3 regions of the Erwinia pyrifoliae DSM 12163 genome follow, and region 3 is predicted to be linked to each of the others. Evidence: predicted binding sites of a transcription regulator. Region 3 holds the regulator's gene; each other region holds the start of a gene.
The links. Region 3 encodes LexA, which represses DNA repair genes until DNA is damaged. Its sites were predicted from a motif close to TNCTGTATGTACATACAGNA; they were not measured.
Positions count from the first base shown of each region.

Region 1: the regulator LexA is predicted to act here: its motif matches at 2,046-2,065, upstream of EPYR_RS09735 (metal-dependent hydrolase).
Region 2: the regulator LexA is predicted to act here: its motif matches at 1,587-1,606, upstream of dinB (DNA polymerase IV).

Region 1 is NC_017390.1:2,181,230-2,184,509, forward strand. Features, by position in the region: gene EPYR_RS09720 (fructosamine kinase family protein) at 1-410, shown strand, start outside; gene EPYR_RS09725 (YniB family protein) at 437-976, opposite strand; gene hxpB (hexitol phosphatase HxpB) at 1,145-1,816, shown strand; gene EPYR_RS09735 (metal-dependent hydrolase) at 2,084-2,674, shown strand; gene EPYR_RS09740 (L-cystine transporter) at 2,838-3,280, shown strand, end outside.
Region 2 is NC_017390.1:2,989,303-2,992,582, forward strand. Features, by position in the region: gene pepD (beta-Ala-His dipeptidase) at 1-480, shown strand, start outside; gene dinB (DNA polymerase IV) at 517-1,572, opposite strand; gene dpaA (peptidoglycan meso-diaminopimelic acid protein amidase) at 1,786-2,517, shown strand; gene EPYR_RS13665 (class II glutamine amidotransferase) at 2,488-3,255, opposite strand.
Region 3 is NC_017390.1:3,633,648-3,636,927, reverse strand. Features, by position in the region: gene plsB (glycerol-3-phosphate 1-O-acyltransferase PlsB) at 1-783, opposite strand, end outside; gene EPYR_RS16500 (diacylglycerol kinase) at 911-1,276, shown strand; gene lexA (transcriptional repressor LexA) at 1,387-1,995, shown strand; gene dinF (MATE family efflux transporter DinF) at 2,178-3,280, shown strand, end outside.

The DNA.
Region 1 (3,280 bases), 1.5 Mb from region 3:
AAGGCATTCAGTACGGTGATATGGGGCTGATTATCCACTGTGCTCAGGCTGCGTTGAATACGCATCATCCACAGCCTTCGTTACTGCATGGCGATCTGTGGCCGGCCAACTGTGCCGGAAGTAAAAACGGCCCGTGGCTTTTCGACCCCGCCTGCTACTGGGGAGACCGGGAGTGCGATTTGGCGATGCTGCCCAGGTTCCCCTACTTTCCCGAGCAGGTTTCTGATGGTTACCGATCGGTCTGGCCTCTGCCTGAAGATTTCCAACAACGCCAGCCGGTCTATCAACTTTATTACCTGTTGAATCGGGCCAATGTTTTTGGCGGCAGCTGGCTGAAAGATGCTCAGTGCGCGGTAGGCTTACTGCTTGATGTGCAGGAAGAAACAGTGCGCCACGCGCGGCCGGCCTGACGTCATCCAGCGCGCATGGGGTTCTTTTAACGGATAAACCCGGCCAGCATGAGCACAAAATATCCGGCTACCGCAACGATCGCCGGAAGAATGTATAACGGAAAAATCTGCAAAAGGAGGGTATGGCGCGGCACCACTATTTTCTCTTCCAGCTGCGCGCGGGTATGCCCTTCCGCACCCCGTGCTTTTTCCAGGATCATTTGGTCTTCAATCCCTTCGCGTAGAAAACGCGCCTGGCGCCACATCCGCGCACCGGAAGCCTGCATAGCCAGCCCGACAAATATCAGCATGTAGATCCCCCAGAACAGCAGATTACTGCCATGACTAAAGTCCGGGACCGGCGAATTCTGCCAGAATGCAGAAAGAAATCCGGTGTTGTAGTGGATCATATTGACCATCACATGCGCAAAATCCTGCATGACTGCATCAATGCCGCTGCGCTGTTCCCGGCTTTTTTCCAGAAAAACCATTAGCGATATCAGCGTAGAGATCAGCGCCGGAATAAAAATAATCCAGCCAAGGATACGTTTACCTATTGCAACCCTGCCAGCCTGTTGATAAGTCATGCCTTCTCCTGTCCATCAGTTAGTATCTGTCAGTTTACAGTGAGTTTTACAAAAGCGCCTGTAAAATGCTGATTGGCTGCTCGTTCAGGTCGCAGATAGCGCCTGAAACGATATTTTTCCCCAGCTTATTGATGATAAGGTGGTACGAACTGTCAAATGGAGACACACATGCCTTATCACCGCCCCGTAGAGGCAGCCATATTTGATATGGATGGCCTGTTAATCGATTCCGAACCCCTGTGGCTCCAGGCCGAACTGGAGGTGCTTGACACGCTTGATATTGACCTCAGTCACCGTGAAGCTATGCCCGATACGCTGGGGCTGCGTATCGATCAGGTGGTAAGTATGTGGTATGAAACTCTGCCATGGCAGGGTCCTTCGCTGGCTGAAATAACTCAGCGCATCACAGGCCGCGTTCTCCAACTGGTCGAGGAGACGCGCCCGCTATTGCCCGGAGTAAAACAGGCGTTGCAGATGTGTAAGGATGAAGGATTGAGAATCGGTCTTGCTTCTGCTTCACCGCTACCCATGCTGGAACGCGTGACGGAAATGTTTAACCTGCGTGACAGTTTCGAAGTACTGGTCTCTGCCGAGTTGCTTCCCTACAGCAAACCTCATCCGCAGGTTTACCTTGATGCGGCAAGGCGTTTGGGGGTGGATCCACTTCAGTGCGTAACGCTTGAGGACTCGTTTAACGGCATGATCGCCACCAAAGCCGCACGTATGCGTTCCATTGTAATACCTGATAGCTCCCTGGCGGCCGATACGCGCTGGTCTTTGGCAGATGTCAAACTTGAAAGCCTTGAACTACTCACGCCTCATCACCTGCTAAGTCGTTAAGCTAAACGGGCTGCGCCCTGTGGCCCGATGGTTAACCACATCCCATAGCCTGACGACGCAACGTGACGGCTGCCGCGAACATTGCGGGTATCAAACGCCACTATACAGCCCCTGTTACCCGCCCATCCCGCACGGTTAACCCTCCAAACTGGCGTAACACGCACACTTTCCTCTGCTATTTATCATTGGTTACAGCGTCACATATTTATTCTACTGTATATATTCCCTATACTGGATGCATTGACAGTTATATAACCAGGTGTTCCCATGACGGCCGAAGGCCATCTCATCTTTGCCATTGCCAGCGCGATTTTTGCCAAACGCGCCGAACTGACCCCAATACTGGCCAGTGCTGACTGGTGGCATATCATTCCCGCCACGCTCCTCACTTGTTTGCTGCCGGACATTGACCACCCAAAATCCCTTCTCGGCCAGCGACTGAGATGGCTCTCCTGGCCCATTGCACGGGTTTTCGGCCACCGGGGCTTTACTCACAGCCTGCTGGCCGTGGGCGGCGCTGTTGCCCTGCTCCAGCTGAAATTACCATCAGACTGGCTGTTACCGGCAGACGCATTCCAGGGGATGGTGCTGGGCTATCTCAGCCATATTGTCGCAGATATGCTAACCCCTGCCGGCGTCCCTTTGCTGTGGCCCTGCCGCTGGCGTTTTCGCCTGCCACTGCTGAGAAGCCAACAAGGCAATCAGCTGGAGCGCATACTGTGTCTGGCGCTGGTCGGTTGTGCCATCTGGTTGCCACCCGGTATGCCGACGTTTGGTGCATCGGGGTGGACTACCCAGGCCATCAGCAATGTGCAAAAAGGCTTTACTCAATTGATTGAGCGTTATCAAGCCCCCTGAGAAGGGGGTTTAATCACTAAATGTTATAAGCCATTCGCTTTGGGTATAATGCTGCAACAGCGCCAGCTGATACTATTTCCACCTCTTATTTACTTACTATGCAACAGAAAAAGCTGTCTTTTGCCAGGGCACTCTGTGGTCTGTTTCTTTGGAGAGAATGGAAATGAATTTTCCGCTAATCATTAACCTGGTCGCGTTTATCGCACTGCTGCTGCTGGTAGCAAAAACAGGATACGGCTGGAGCCTGTCAAAAAAAGTCCTCTTCGGTCTGATAATTGGCGTGCTGTTTGGCCTGGCCCTGCACACCCTGTATGGCGAAAACAGTCCTGTCATTACACAGTCAGTCAGCTGGTTTAACCTGGTGGGTAACGGCTATGTGCAATTGTTACAGATGGTTGTTATGCCGCTGGTGTTTGCCTCGATTCTCAGTGCCGTAGCACGCCTGCATAATGCCTCCTCACTGGGCAAAATAAGCCTGCTGACGATTGGCGTGTTGCTGTTCACCACCGCCATTTCCGCCTGCGTTGGCGTGTTGGTGACCGGGTTGTTCGGCTTAAATGCGAGTGGCCTGGTACAAGGCGCTCAGGAGAGCGCGCGTCTGGTGAC
Region 2 (3,280 bases), 640 kb from region 3:
ATGCCAAACGGGGTGATCCGCCATTCTGACGTGATGAAAGGCGTGGTGGAAACCTCGCTTAACGTCGGCGTGGTGAAGATTGACGGTGACGAGGCGAAAATTAACTGCCTGATCCGCTCGCTGATCGACAGCGGTAAGCATTACGTGGTCGACATGCTCACCGCACTTAGCCAGCTGGCTGGCGCGCAGACTCTCGCCAGGGGCAGCTATCCGGGCTGGCAGCCAGACGGCAGTTCGCCGGTGATGGCGCTGGTGCGTGAAACCTATGAACAGCTGTTCCACAAAACCCCGAGCATCCAGGTGATCCATGCCGGTCTGGAGTGCGGGCTGTTCAGGGAACCTTATCCAGAGATGGATATGGTTTCTATCGGCCCGACCATCACCGGGGCGCACTCGCCGGATGAGCAGGTACACATTGCCAGCGTGGGCCTGTACTGGCAATTGCTGACCGCGCTGCTGAAGGCAATTCCGGTTAAGTAAATCAACGCGGGCGAACCGGAAAAGTCCGATTCGCCCCTATATGCCCAACAGCAGCTGCCGTTCCAGCTGTGGGTCCAGCAGCGTGACGTGCAGCCCTACCAGCCTGACTCCGCGCCCTGCCCGCCGCTCATCCCAGCTTTTGCGCGCTACCTCAATCAAATCCGCTTTGTTCAGCTCCGGCCAGGCATGCTCCTGTGTGGTCTGCTGAAAATCGGTGAACTTCAGCTTGACCCCCTGGCGAGCAATCAGCCTGTCCGGCTTAATTTTGCTTAACCGCCGATCCAGCTCGTCGTACAGCAGGTCAATAATTTCCAGACAGGCTTCCCAGCTGTGAATATCCTGTGACAGCGTGCGCTCCACGCCGAGAGACTTGCGCTCCCGCTCGACGATCACCTCGCGATCGTCAATGCCGTTGCAACGCTCCCACAGCACGCGGCCAAACTTGCCAAAGCGTTTTAATAACATCGCCAGATCGGCTTTCTGCACGTCGGCACAGGTATTCAGCCCCAGTTCCTCAAGCTTGCGCGCGGTGACCTTTCCCACGCCGGGAATTTTCGCCAGCGGCAGCCGCTGCAGGAAGTCGGGCACCTCCTCCGGGGTAATCACAAACTGACCGTTGGGCTTATTGATATCCGAGGCAATTTTTGCCAAAAATTTAATCGGTGCCACCCCGGCGGAAGCCGTCAGGTTCAGCTCCCGGCTGATGGTGTCGCGGATCTGACGTGCAATCAGCGTGGCAGAACCCTGGCAGTGTGGACTGTCGGTCACGTCGAGATAGGCTTCATCCAGCGACAACGGCTCAATCAATGTGGTATAGCGGGAGAAGATATCGCGAATTTGCGTACTGGCTTCTTTATAAGCGTCATAGCGGCCACGGATCACCGTCAAATGAGGGCAGAGTTTCAGCGCCATCGCCGTCGACATCGCGCTGCGTACGCCATATTCGCGTGCCGGATAGTTGGCGGTACTGATCACCCCGCGCTGCATCTCACTGCCGCCAATGGCGATGGGAATGTCGCGCAGGCTGGGATTATCACGCATTTCTACCGCAGCAAAAAAGCAGTCCATATCCACATGAATGATTTTGCGCATATCCCCTCCAACAGCACTGGATAAGTATACAGGCAACTTAACAGAGTTCAACAATGGCGAGAGTAAGCGGCATAATCCGATTTTTATGCCTGACGATCTTGATAAAAAAACAGACAGTGCTAATGTGACGCGGTAATAGAGGAATCTTCCGATATTGTATTTAACAGGCGCTTTTCGGCGCTGCTTTTCCCTCCTACTTTCAAGAGAAACAGAATGGGCAAAATCGCACTGCTGATTGCGATGATTTTCCTGCCAGCCGTTGTCTTCGCCAGCGTACCCGATGCGGTTACGCCTCTGGCACCGGTAAGCAAAGAACTAAGAAAACAATTAATCGGTGTTCCCGTGTATCTGCAAATCTTTAAGGAAGAGCGTACGCTGGAGCTGTACGGCAAAATTGGCAATGAATACCGTTTACTCAACAGTTACCCCATCTGCAAGTTTTCCGGGGGGCTCGGCCCGAAACGCGTACAGGGTGATTTCAAAAGCCCGGAAGGGTTTTACAGCGTGAGTTTGTCGCAGCTGAAGCCTGACAGTCGTTTCTACCGTGCGATTAACGTTGGTTTTCCCAATGAGTACGATCGCCAGCAGGGCTATCAGGGTAAATACCTGATGATCCACGGCAGCTGCGTGTCAATCGGCTGCTATGCCATGACAGATGCTTATATGGACGAAATATATCACCATGTGGAAGCCGCGCTGCGCAATGGGCAACCGCGAATCGAGGTGAGTATCTATCCGTTCCGTATGACCGAGAGCAACATGCAGCGCCACCGCTACTCGACCTATATTAACTTCTGGAAGCAGCTACAGCCTGGCTACGCGCAATTTGTGCAGACTAAGCAACCCCCTGCCGTTGCCGTCAGTGCCGGTAAGTACGTCCTGAGCCGCCCGCTTAACAGCTCAGCCGCTCCGGCATCAGCCCTCGCGCTCTCCCAGGTAAAATAGCGCCCATTCGCCTGGCGCAATCTTGTGCCAGGTTTCATTCGCCGTCAGCGGCTGTGTGGCCACCACGGTAACCACGTCGTTCGGCGTGGTCTGCTGCTGAAAATCAATTTCCACGTCCTGATCCAGCAGCTTGGCTTTACCGAATGGCGCACGCCGGGTTATCCAGAACAGATTGGTTGAACAGAAAGCCATCAAATAACGGCCGTCTGACAACAGCATATTGAATACCCCTTTTTCCCGCATCTGCTGCGCCAGCTCGGCAATATAGCGGAACACCGCCGGCCAGTTGCCCGGCGTGCGCGGATAACGCGTGGTCAGCTGATGCAACAGCCAACAAAATGCCTGCTCGCTGTCGGTTTCCCCCACCGGACGGTACGGGCCGGTATCAAGGTTTTTATAGCCTCGCAGCTGACCGTTATGCGCATAGGTCCAGTTGCGGCCCCACAGCTCCCGGGTAAACGGATGAGTATTCTCCAGCGACACTTCGCCACGGTTAGCCTGGCGGATATGTGCCACCACCGAGCGCGATTTGATGGGGTAGTCCTGTACCAGGCGGGCAATGGGCGACTGGAAACTGGGCTGTGGATCTTTGAACGTGCGGCAGCCTTTCCCTTCATAAAAGGTAATGCCCCAGCCATCTTTATGCGGACCGGTTGCGCCACCGCGCTGTACCAGCCCGGTAAAGCTAAAACAGATGTCCGTCGGGACATTGGCGCTCATCCCGAGCAGTTCGCACATAGGGATACCTCATAACCAATACGGC
Region 3 (3,280 bases):
AGAGAAGTCGGCAGCGACCTCCTCCATCAGTTCTATCGCATTCTGTTGCGCTTTCTCGTGGGAGATCTTCTTGCTGCGCGCCTCATCCTCTACCGCTTTAGCGATGGCCTTGGACTGTAACAGTTTATTGAACAGATCCTGACGTACCGGCAGGCGTGGCCCGACTGCCGCCAAACGCTGGCGGGCAAAGTGCATGCGCGCAACGCGGGCCAGCTTCTGGGCGATAATTTTGTCGGTGCCGTGTTCTGTTGCCATGTGGCGCAGCGACACCATCGGTGAGAAACGCACAAAACTGTCACGGCCTAACCACAATACGGCAAAGAATTTCTGGATGCCGTTCAGCACGCGCAGATGCGGCTGATCGTCGCCCTGCACCTCGCGGCCTGGGGCGCGTCCAAACATCACCGAGACGGGCACCATCTGGACATCAAGTTCCGGATGGTTGCGGTGCAAATCCAGATAGTCATGGAACAGCTTAACCGACTCCAGATTCGGGACGAAATAGGGGAATACGCGCGGGCCATCATGGATAAAGACGTGGCGTGGCAGCAAATTGCCATCGATATCCAGCGGTTCCAGCGGATCGGGCAAGTCCTGTTTGCGACACTGATCGCGCAGCGCAAGGAGATCGGCCTTTGAATCATAAGGCAGTACGTACATAATAGGGCGCGACGTATCAAGCCCGAGTTCAGCAACCGGCTCGGCCGGAATTGCTTTACTTTTTACCAGTAATTTAACCGGTAAATTCAATAAGTTATAATATAAATTACGCCAACCTGACATAGATAAAATAAAGCCTCTTGTTAGCAAAGCGACGCAAGCATACCAGAAAGTGCCAGCGGAATCTGTGATGTTACAAAACCAGAACATCCAGTGAATGACATTCAACTTCTTAAAGGACTATCTCATTATGGCAAATAACGCTACCGGATTGATGCGAATTATTAAGGCTGCCGGGTATTCCTGGAAAGGTCTGCGCGGCGCATGGCGGCATGAAGCGGCCTTTCGCCAGGAAGCTGCGGCAGCGATTATCGCCATTGTTATTGCTGGTTTTCTTAATGTCGACGCGATAACTCGTGTGCTGCTGATAGGCTCCGTCGTGATGGTGATCATCGTCGAGATCCTGAATAGCGCCATCGAAGCGGTCGTAGACCGTATTGGTCATGAAATCCATCCCCTCGCCGGCCGGGCAAAAGACATGGGTTCCGCCGCCGTATTGATAACGATTTTGTTGGCCGTCTTAGTTTGGATCATGCTGCTGCTGCCGCTTTTGTGATGAGTCACTCAGAAAACTCAACAAATTGAATTTAGCCCAGCTTTAGGTTTTCAATACAGAAATACCTGTATATACTCACAGTCGACTGTATAAACAACCAGGGGGGCGGAATGAAAGCACTAACGGCAAGGCAGCAGCAGGTTTATGACCTGATTCGCGACCACATTAATCAAACCGGTATGCCCCCGACTCGGGCAGAAATAGCCGCGCAGCTCGGTTTCCGCTCTCCAAATGCGGCTGAAGAGCACCTTAAAGCACTGGCGCGTAAAGGCGTAATTGAGATTGTCTCTGGTGCTTCACGCGGTATCCGCCTGATGATGGAAGAAGAGGTCGGGCTTCCATTGATTGGCCGGGTAGCAGCCGGTGAGCCGCTGCTGGCAGAACAGCATATCGAAGGGCACTATCAGGTTGACCCGGGCTTGTTTAAACCAGGTGCCGATTTCCTGCTGCGTGTTAGCGGTATGTCAATGAAAAATATCGGTATTATGGATGGTGATCTGCTGGCGGTGCATAAAACGGAAGATGTGCGCAATGGTCAGGTTGTTGTGGCACGCATCGATGATGAAGTTACCGTTAAGCGGCTGAAAAAAAATGGAAATATGGTGGAGCTACTGCCAGAAAATCCGGCGTTCCAGCCGATTGTGGTCGACCTGCGTCAGCAAACGCTGACCATTGAAGGGCTGGCAGTTGGCGTCATCCGCAACGGAAACTGGCTTTAAACGTCGTCCTTTACCGAATATTGCGCGCTGTACCCACGGCGCGTAGCTCCCCGAAGCAGCCATTTTACTCAAGATAATGCGAGTTGCAGCAGGGCGATTAGCCAACGCGCCCGCCAGCATAAGCGATGCGGGGAGAAGAGGGCGGCTAACGTACCACCTGCTGCCGGCACACAAAGGTGTTAATGCGTTTATTATCTCCTGCTGACAAACATCTCTGGCGGCTGGCGCTGCCCATGATCCTCTCCAATATCACCGTCCCGCTGCTGGGGCTGGTAGATACCGCTGTCATTGGCCATCTTGACAGCGCTGCTTATCTCGGCGGCGTGGCGATTGGCACCACGGTGACCAGCTTCCTGTTTATGCTGCTGCTTTTTTTACGCATGAGTACCACCGGGCTTACGGCGCAGGCGTTTGGGGCTAACGACAAACTCGCGCTGGGCAGGGCGTTAATGCAGCCACTTCTGCTGGCTCTGCTGGCGGGAGGGCTGTTTATCGCCCTGAAAACGCCGCTTATCCATCTGGCACTGAAACTGACCGGCGGCAGCCAGCAGGTCCTGCATCAGGCGGCACTATTTATGCAGGTGCGCTGGCTCAGCGCACCTGCCACACTGGTAAACCTGGTGCTGCTTGGCTGGCTGCTGGGCGTGCAATATGCTCGTGCGCCGGTGATCCTGATGGTCGTTGGCAACCTGGTGAATATCCTGCTGGTCCTGTGGTTTGTGGTTGGCCTTAAATGTGGCGTGCAGGGAGCGGGCGCAGCTACGGCCATTGCCGAGTATATCAGTCTGATCGTCGGGCTGCTGCTGGTCAGGCGGGTAATGGTGCTGCGCGGGCTGTCGCTGCGTCTGATGCTTAAGGCATGGCGTGGGGATCTGACGCGCCTGCTGCGACTGAATCGCGATATTATGCTGCGTTCGTTATTGCTGCAAATCTGCTTTGCCACCCTGACTCTCCTTGGCGCACGCTTAGGGAATGACGTGGTGGCGGTCAATGCGGTGCTGCTGATGTTCCTTACCTTCACCGCTTATGCCCTTGATGGCTTTGCCTATGCGGTCGAGGCCTGCTCCGGGGAAGCTTTCGGGGCTGGTGATAGTAAGCAGTTACTCACCGTATGGCGCTCTGCCTGTCGGCAGGCGCTGCTGGTAGCGCTGGCTTTCTCGCTAATCTATGCCATGTGCGGATCGCAGATTGTAGTCCTGCTGACGTCACTGGAACCGCTGCGCCAGTTGGCGGATCGCTACCTGTGGTGGCAGGTACTGATACCGTTAGCAGGCGTTGGCTGTTA